4 regions of the Rhodococcus globerulus genome follow, and region 1 is predicted to be linked to each of the others. Evidence: riboswitches for the same ligand, from Rfam matches in the RefSeq annotation. Region 1 holds a riboswitch; each other region holds the start of a gene.
What was found. Region 1 has a riboswitch for S-adenosylmethionine ahead of KYT97_RS22305 (aminotransferase class V-fold PLP-dependent enzyme). Riboswitches for the same ligand answer to the same signal wherever they lie in the genome.

Region 1 (2,197 bases):
ACAGGGTGCCGACGATCGCAACGACGTCGATGGCGTGCCCGATCTTGCCCTCGATGCGGGCGCGTCCGAGCAGGGGTTCGAGGAGCCAGCGGATCGACAGCGGGCGACCCTTGCGGTAGGTCATGTACGCCAGTCCGAGGCCGACGACAACGTAGATTGCCCACGCGTGCAGGCCCCAGTGGAACATCGTCAGTTCCATTGCCTGATTTGCGGCCGCGTCGGTCGATCCTGCTACCCGGCCCGCGACCGGCGGGTCCACGTAGTGCGAAAGTGGTTCTGCCACTCCGTAAAACACCAGACCGATGCCCATGCCTGCACTGAAGAGCATGGCAAACCAGGACATCATGCCGAACTCGGGCTGTTCGTCGTCGCGGCCGAGTCTGATGTTGCCGATCCGGCTGATCGCGCAGTAGAGCGCAAAGACCACAAATCCGGTGGCAGACAGGATGTACCACCAGCCGACACCATCGGTGATGGCGTTGTTGAGGCTCTGGAAGGCGTCGGACGCAGTCCCGGAGTAGATCACAGCAAAGGCGATCAACCCGAAGATCACTATCGATGCCGGGACGAATACGGGTTTCCGTAGTCCCCTCCACGCGTTTTTGACCGCAGTCATCTCGCTCCTTCACACAGTTCAGCGTTCTTGTCGCACTCCGGCGACATCGTCGACGCGCTCAGCCCTCGTACGGCGGCCACAGGTCACGTAGGTGGGCATGCGCTCGCACCATCGCAGTAAAGACCGGGCTATTGCTTTGCAATTCAACGTAGCTGCGCAGTTCTGGCGACTCAAATGAATGAAAGATGGTGCAGTGTTGACGAATCTGCCGGTCTTGTTCGACTATCGATCTGTATTTTGTTGCTGTTTAAGGATTCTCGTAATCGTTTGCTCGAAATCTGTTCGAATCTCTCTGGAATGCAAGGAATGAAGGGTCAATGCGAGATTCGGAACGAATCGTATTTGTCAAACTCGGTGAATGATTCTGTAGGTCAAGCGCTTATGGCCCGTGAAGGCTCCTCGGAAGGTTGCGGTGCCACGGAGGCCGAAACGTTACCGTGATGGTGGTCACCACGAAGAGATGTCGGGCGATTTGTCGGAGTCGAGAGCGTGTTCTGCGTTGGGGTTGACAAGCCGGTTGACTCCTGCCATTCTCGTTTGCAGGTCACGAGTACCAGTGTTCAGCCCCGGCTTGCTGGTCGGCAACCCTCCTCCGCGGTGGGGTGCTCCGGGTGACGACCCGGCTGTATCCGAAAACGGATTCGGCAAGCGCGGACTCTTCCGGGGACATCACCCGAACGAATGAGTCCTTGAACGTGAGGATTGTCTTCGATGACTGCTGTTCTGAGTGCCGATACCTGCACCGCTCCCATTGCCAAGGTTTCTGGCGCCGACCTACAGGTTCCCCTCGTCCAGGGTGGTGAGTGTTCCTACGCGAACTTCGACTACGCAGCGAGCGCGCCCGCATTGGCCCAGGTCACCGATCGCATTGCGGAACTTCTTCCCACGTACGCCAGCGTTCACCGCGGTGCCGGATACGCCTCCCGGATCTCCACGCTGACCTACGAGAACGCTCGCGAATCGGTTGCTCGCTTCGTGAACTGCGCTGACGATCAGGTTGTCGTCTTCACCCGCAACACCACGGACTCGCTCAATCTTCTCGCTCAGTCCGTGCCCGGCAGCACCGTCGTTCTCGACGTCGAGCATCACGCAAACCTGTTGCCCTGGAACGACGCTCGCATCGTCACGGCCGCCGATACCGTCGAAGAGACCATCGAGCGCCTGATTGCGGAACTGTGCACCAAGCCCGCCGCGCTCCTCGCCATCACGGGAGCGTCCAACGTGACCGGCGAGATCCTGCCGATCGCACGCCTCGCGGACATTGCACACCGTTGTGGTGCACGCATCCTCGTCGACGCCGCTCAGTTGGCTCCCCATCGTCGTATCGATCTGCAGGAATGCGGAGTCGACTACCTCGCGTTCTCGGGTCACAAGCTGTACGCACCGTTCGGTGCCGGCGTCCTCGTCGGTCGCCGCGACTGGCTCGACGAGGCCAAGCCGTACCTTGCCGGTGGCGGCGCTGTCCGTGAGGTGACGCTGGAATCCACCGAGTGGGCCTGTGCTCCCGCCCGTCACGAGGCCGGTTCGCCCAACGTCCTCGGTGCTGCTGCAATCGCCGCAGCCTGCGACGCACTGACCGCG
Region 2 (2,197 bases), 3.0 Mb from region 1:
GTCAGACCTGCGGCATCGAACTCAGCCTTGAACTCGGTCTCGTAGACGTGCTGGAAGATGTCCTTGAAGGCACCGTCGTACGCCTTGAGAATGGTGTTCTTGGTGGACAGGTACACCGGGTAGTTCTGCTGCAGTCCGTAGGTGAGCGACGCGCGAGCGAAGTCACGGATGGACGTGGTGAAGTTGTACTGCCCCTGGACGACGCCGCCCTCTTCAGGGAAGTTGACCAGTTCGTGCTCGATCGGTGCGCTGCCGTCCTCAGGCGTGTAGGTGATCATCACCTTGCCGGGGCCGGGGACCTTGAAGTCTGTGGCGCGGTACTGGTCGCCGAATGCGTGACGGCCGATGATGATCGGCTTGGTCCAGCCCGGGACGAGTCGCGGAACGTTCGAGATGATGATCGGTGCGCGGAAGATCGTGCCGCCGAGAATGTTGCGGATCGTTCCGTTCGGGGAACGCCACATCTTCTTGAGACCGAATTCCTCGACACGAGCCTCGTCCGGCGTGATGGTGGCGCACTTGACGCCCACGCCGTGCTTCTGGATCGCGTGTGCGGCGTCGATGGTGACCTGGTCATCCGTCTCGTCGCGGTATTCGATACCGAGGTCGTAGTACTCGAGGTTCACATCGAGGTACGGGTGGATCAACTTGTCTTTGATGAACTGCCAGATAATGCGTGTCATCTCGTCGCCGTCGAGTTCGACGACGGTGCCCTCAACCTTTATTTTGGACATGGGTGCTTCGCGTCCTCCTAGGAAGTTTCCCCTGGTTACACGGTTGCGGTCACACTTTGTGAGTGAGTCCGCGAACGGTTCGATTATCAAACCTAGACTGTGTGGACTGATCCCGGGAGATGAGTCCCAAACAAGACAAGCGTACTGCTAACGCTGGGGGCCGCAACCGGCAGCCCCTCCTCCGAGTCACTACTCACCGGTAACTTTTGCCTGCTAGTGGGCACCGTCGCGTCGAATGGCGACTGGTGACGCCGCACACTTCGACCCGCGTCATCCTTCGGCTTCACTCCCGGTAGAATTCAGCTCGGTCATGAGTACCAGCGTCAAGCCCCGGCTCGCTGGACGGCAACCCTCCAACCGCGGTGGGGTGCCCCGGGTGATGACCAGGTCGCCTCGAGGCGAAACTGCGCAATTGCAGCTTCACCGGATTTCCAGGCGACAAGCGCGGGTCCGACAGGGACGGACCCCAGACCGGGCCGAGCCCCACGGAGGTTTTTCAGTATGTGTCGCACTTGTAGATAGACCCCAGCACGGGGCGGCGATCATTCGCCCCCGTCCGACAGCTATCCGTCAGACCACTGGAGTACACAAATCATGACCGACATCTCAGCTAACTGGTCCTTCGAGACCAAGCAGGTCCACGCCGGACAAACCGCAGACACCGCCACCAACGCGCGCGCACTGCCGATCTACCAGACCACCAGCTACGTCTTCGACAGCACCGACCACGCCGCCGCGCTGTTCGGCCTTGCTGAGCCGGGCAACATCTACACGCGCATCATGAATCCAACGCAGGACGCCGTCGAGCAGCGCATTGCTGCACTCGAAGGCGGTGTCGCGGCACTCCTCCTGTCCTCGGGTCAGGCCGCCGAAACCCTCGCGATCCTCAACATCGCGGAGGCCGGAGACCACATCGTCGCCAGCCCCTACCTGTACGGCGGCACCTACAACCTCCTGCACTACACGCTTCGCAAGCTCGGCATCGAAGTCACGTTCGTCGAGGATCCCGACAACCTCGACCACTGGCGCGAAGCCATCCGCCCCGACACCAAGGCCTTCTTCGGCGAAACCATCGCCAATCCCAAGAACCACATCCTCGACATCCCCGGGATCTCAGCGGTGGCTCATGAGAACGGCCTCCCCCTGATCGTCGACAACACCGTCGCGACGCCGTACTTGCTTCGCCCCCTCGAACACGGCGCCGACATCGTGCTGCACTCCGCCACCAAATATCTCGGCGGACACGGCACGGCCATCGCCGGCGTCATCGTCGACGGCGGCACTTTCGACTGGACGCAAGGCAGACACACCAACTTCACTACCCCCGATCCGAGCTACCACGGCGTCACGTTCGCCGACCTCGGCGCACCCGCCTACGCTCTCAAGGCGCGTGTACAACTCCTGCGCGACCTCGGCTCCGCCGTCGCACCGTTCAACGCGTTCCTCATCGCCCAGGGCATCGA
Region 3 (2,197 bases), 2.4 Mb from region 1:
CGCAAGTGGGCTCGTCGCCGGGAAGAACGACGGATCCAGCACCGTGTCGACAAGTTCCTGCCGATTGATGGCGGGGATGATTGCCTGGCGCACAGCCTGATCGGCAAGAACACCGCGGCTCACGTTGGGCTGGAAGAAGAAGCTCACACCAGGATTGGGCCGGGTGAGAATTCGCCCGCCTGCCGCTTCGATCTGCGGAGCGTCCTGCGTCAACGCGTCACTGACCGCGTCCAGTTGGCCGGATGCGACGCTGCCCGCACGCACTCCCGACTCCGGCACAACCGTGAAGTTGACGCCGTCCAGATACGCCTCCCCCTGGTGGCCGGTCACATCCGAGGCCCAGTTGTACCCGGCGCGCTTCTCGATCGCGACCGATCGATCCTGCTGCCAATCCGTGTAGACGAACGGGCCGGATCCGACAACGGCTGTCCCGGAGCAACGCTGCTCCGACGGTAGTGCCGTGGTCGAGTCCGCCAGAATGCCGAGCTGCGGGGTCGAAGTTGCCTGCAGGAACTGAACATTGGGACCGGAGAAATTGATCTTGGCGGTGTGGGCGTCGACGACCTCGGTGCCCGTGTACGAGGACAGGTAGCTCTTTGCCAGTGAGGCGTTCGGGCCCAGATCCTTGACCACGTCGAAGTTCTTCTTGACCGACTCGGCCGTCACCGGCGTACCGTCACTGAACGTGACATCGTCGCGCAACGTGAACGTGAAGCTTGCTGCATCGGGGCTGATGTCCCAACTCTTTGCCAGCCACGGTGTGATCTCACCCGTCTCCGGATCCTGGTCGGTCAGCGAATCAACCACGGTACGAGTGACATACACGGTCTGATTCGTGCCCGCCTGTGCGGGGTCGGCGCAGGTAGGCGCCGTCGAGAGTCCGTAGCGCAGGGTTCCACCTGACTGGGCCGGCCCGGCGTCGGCGCTGGTGTCGCCACTACTGGTGCTGCAACCGGCAAGTACGGTGCCGAGAACCGAGATAGCGCCGATACCAGCGGCGACGGTGACGCGTGAGCGAGCACCGATTGAGCGTGAAGACACCAAGAACTCCTAAAGGGGCATGCGGAAAAGCGCGCTTGTCACCACCGGAGAACGGGGCAAGCAAGCACGAATCAGCTACGAAGAGAAGAGAAAACAGGCTTACCCACGTACGGGAGCCTCGAGAGACTGACCAGGGTCAACTACGACGGCAAACATCGCGGCCATGGTCAGTGAGTACAGAACGATCCTGCTGTGCGGCACAGGTCTACGTGACGACGCGACCACGCGGTATCGAAACCGCCTTCAACTGCCTTCATTACTTCATTCCTCCATCGATCCTGGCGGTAGCACCCTCACGCGATGACACGAAGGGTTGCTGCGACTTCATTGAGCCAGGTCTCTCTGTCGCTCGAGATGGTCTTTCGCAAGTCTACGAGATGATCGCGAGTTGTCAACTCGTTCAGTAGGAATTGCAGGCTACGCCACATTTTCGGGAACGCCGCCGCGCTCATGCCGATACCCGCCGGTCGTAGTCATGTCGCACCTGCAGCTTCTTCTCGAATGGATGAATCCCCACCTCGAGCGGTGATAGTGCAGTGTCGTACAGCGGTGCGTAGCCACAGGACAAGTAGAGCGCGACCGCTTCGGGTTGGCGCGGACCGGTTGTGAGATAGACCCTGCGGTATCCCCGAGCTGCGATCTCGGACTCCAACTCCCGGACAACGATCTTTCCGAGGCCACGCTGACGAAAGGACGCTGACGTCCAGATTCTTTTCAGTTCGGCAGTGGTGGAATCGAATTGACGAAACGCACCACCGGCGATGGCTTGATCACCGAGCGTGAGAACCAGCAGCGCTCCGTGCGGAGGCGCAAATTCCTCGGCCGGATAGGTGGTGAGATCTTCGAATATCTCGTCACGCGTACCGCCGTATCGCGAACTGTATTCCAGCGCCAATTCCGCGATGAGCGGCGCTGCCAGCGGATCGTTCTGCGACACCGACCGCACCTCTACGCCGCCGATTCCCGCAATCTCGACACTCATATGATCTTCCTTTCGGTTTCCTTGCGCCGCATTCACCGCACCCCTAACTGGAATTGCTGCGGCGACAGAGCATTTCCTTCCACCAGATCAGCCACCAGCTCACCCAACGCCGGCCCGAATTTGAATCCGTGTCCGGAGAAACCTGCGGCGACGGTGATCGCACCGACCCTGTCG
Region 4 (2,197 bases), 2.1 Mb from region 1:
CGCGCAGGGTTGCGCCGATCCGAGGGGCGCGGTGCACCGATAATTCCTGCAGCGTAGGAACGACGCTCTCGCGCAGGACTTTCAGATCGGTTGTGACGACGGCGGGGTGGATCCGGACGCCATCGACGATGCCGGCAAGGGAACTCAGCAGATCGACGAGGTCGGGTGCCGAACCGGTGAAACGGAGCCGTCCACGGTCGGGCCACGGCGAATGCTCGTCGAGCGCGGCGAGCCGCGACTGTGCCGTCTGGTCGGGGGTGTCGAAAACTACCTCGATGTCGGCGAAGGTGAGACCCTGTTGCCGGGCCGCCTCTTCGGCGATCGCGGACGTGTCATGGCCCGACACCAGCACGACGTCGAGGAGGTCCGACACGCCGAGATCGGCGTCTCCCACGACGACTATCTGGCCCTGCGGGGACCGTGGAGTGATCAGGGGGCCGACGACGTCGAAGAACTCGCCGGAGAACCGGACGTGGTGGACCTTGTCCGGATCGAGGTAGCGGCCGGTCGCGGGGTCGCGGACGACAGCGTCGTCCTCCCACGAATCCCACAGTCGGCGTGCAAGGTCCACGACGTCCCGGACCTCGCGGCTCGCGGCCTCGGCGCTTCGGGGCTCGAAGCCGACGGCTTCGTTGACGTCGACGGAGTTGTCCGCACCGACCACCCAGGCAGCGCGGCCTCTTGACGCGTGGTCGAGGCTGGCGAGTTGGGTGGCGAGGTGGAACGGTTCGGTTGTCAGGGCCTGCACTGTCGGGGCGAGCCCAACCTGCCCTGTCGTCGAGGCGAGGTACGCCGCGCGAGCCCCAGCATCCAACCTGCCCACCGGGTGCAGTGTGCCCTCCGGCACCACCCTGTCGTCGAAGGTGACAAATGAGAATCCGGCTGCCTCTGCGGTCGCTGCGCTCGACCGAAGAATCCGAGGCGATAGTAGCTCGGCGGGTGGGTGACCCCACACCCGCCATGCAGCGGGATGGCTTCCCGCGCCGTCCAACTCGATTGCAAAGTGCAAGAAACCAGGTGATCCAACCACGACCGGGGACCTTTCGAATGAGTGCGGACACGCGCCGGGCTCTACCCTCACCCTGCGCGCTTGCGGAATCAATTGCAGATGCCGCCGGGTCGTCACCTGGAGCACCCCACCGCGCGGGAGGGTTGCCGACCAGCAAGCCAGGGCTTGATGCTGGTGCTCATGACCGTGGCTCAAATCTAACACGGACAATCATCGCCGAAAACCTTTGCACCCCAACATGGAACGCTGCTTATCCGGTTTTTCGGGTGGTGTCCAGCATTGAGATCCGGCTGATTCGAAGATGTGCGGTGCTCGGGTCTTCCTGGTTGCGTATCTGGCTCGACGGTTCGACCTCGTCCACCGGTACCAGCTCGAACTGGAAACGCATCATGACTCGATGTAACTCTATCGCCGCATATTCCGTCCACAGGCTTTCGCGCGAGAGCATCTGAGAAGGTGGGTATCTCGGTGGTCGGCATCGAGGGATAATGAAGGCGAAGTCGGTTTATGCGCAGACCTGGATCATTCTGCACCAACGGAAAAGCGCTCCCGGACAGAACGATTCCCTAAGCGGGTACGTGTAGCACTCCGTTTAGGGGTTTCGCTCCGTCGTTGAGATCTACAAACTTCGACAGCTCAGCTCAAGTCCGCGATGATTCGCTCCGCGAGAGGCTTGGACGACGCCGGGTTTTGTCCGGTGTACAGCTTGCGGTCCACTACGACGTAGGGGGACCACGCCTCAGCATTCGAGAACTTGCCGCCCTGCTCGCGTAGCTTCGTTTCGAGCAGCCACGGAGCCTTGTCCGCCAAACCTGCCTGGGTCTCCTCTTCGTTGGTGAAGGAGGTCAGGTTGTAACCGTCGAACAGCCAGCTTCCATCGGATCTGCGCGCGGGGAGCAACGCTGCCGGTGCGTGACAGACTGCCGAGACAACCTTGCCTGCGTCCAAGAATTTCACGAGAAGCTCGCCGAAGGCTTTGGACACTGCGAGATCCTCCATCGGCCCGTGTCCGCCTGGAACAAAGACCACGTCGTAGGTATCGGAGTCGATTTCTTCGAGAACGTGGGGTGAGTTCAGCGCCGGCTGCAGATCGGCAATGTACTTGCGCATGCGATCAGCGCCCTCCTGACCTCCATTGACCTCGGGGGCAAGGCTTCCCTCATCGACAACCGGGACCTTGCCTCCGGG

Region 2: linked by a shared signal. The riboswitch ahead of KYT97_RS08670 (bifunctional o-acetylhomoserine/o-acetylserine sulfhydrylase) and the one ahead of KYT97_RS22305 (aminotransferase class V-fold PLP-dependent enzyme) in region 1 are both predicted to bind S-adenosylmethionine.
Region 3: linked by a shared signal. The riboswitch ahead of KYT97_RS31255 (putative leader peptide) and the one ahead of KYT97_RS22305 (aminotransferase class V-fold PLP-dependent enzyme) in region 1 are both predicted to bind S-adenosylmethionine.
Region 4: linked by a shared signal. The riboswitch ahead of KYT97_RS12505 (LLM class flavin-dependent oxidoreductase) and the one ahead of KYT97_RS22305 (aminotransferase class V-fold PLP-dependent enzyme) in region 1 are both predicted to bind S-adenosylmethionine.

What each region holds. Positions count from the first base shown of each region.
Region 1 is NZ_CP079698.1:4,902,244-4,904,440, forward strand. It holds gene KYT97_RS22300 (BCCT family transporter) at 1-616, opposite strand, end outside; SAM riboswitch class IV at 1,159-1,273, shown strand; gene KYT97_RS22305 (aminotransferase class V-fold PLP-dependent enzyme) at 1,328-2,197, shown strand, end outside.
Region 2 is NZ_CP079698.1:1,895,240-1,897,436, forward strand. It holds gene KYT97_RS08665 (NADP-dependent isocitrate dehydrogenase) at 1-734, opposite strand, end outside; SAM riboswitch class IV at 1,041-1,185, shown strand; gene KYT97_RS08670 (bifunctional o-acetylhomoserine/o-acetylserine sulfhydrylase) at 1,329-2,197, shown strand, end outside.
Region 3 is NZ_CP079698.1:2,480,333-2,482,529, forward strand. It holds gene KYT97_RS11295 (ABC transporter substrate-binding protein) at 1-1,041, opposite strand, end outside; gene KYT97_RS31255 (putative leader peptide) at 1,209-1,298, opposite strand; SAM riboswitch class I at 1,308-1,402, opposite strand; gene KYT97_RS11300 (GNAT family N-acetyltransferase) at 1,490-2,023, opposite strand; gene KYT97_RS11305 (FAD-dependent oxidoreductase) at 2,056-2,197, opposite strand, start outside.
Region 4 is NZ_CP079698.1:2,762,259-2,764,455, reverse strand. It holds gene KYT97_RS12505 (LLM class flavin-dependent oxidoreductase) at 1-1,030, opposite strand, end outside; SAM riboswitch class IV at 1,082-1,195, opposite strand; gene KYT97_RS12500 (type 1 glutamine amidotransferase domain-containing protein) at 1,646-2,197, opposite strand, start outside.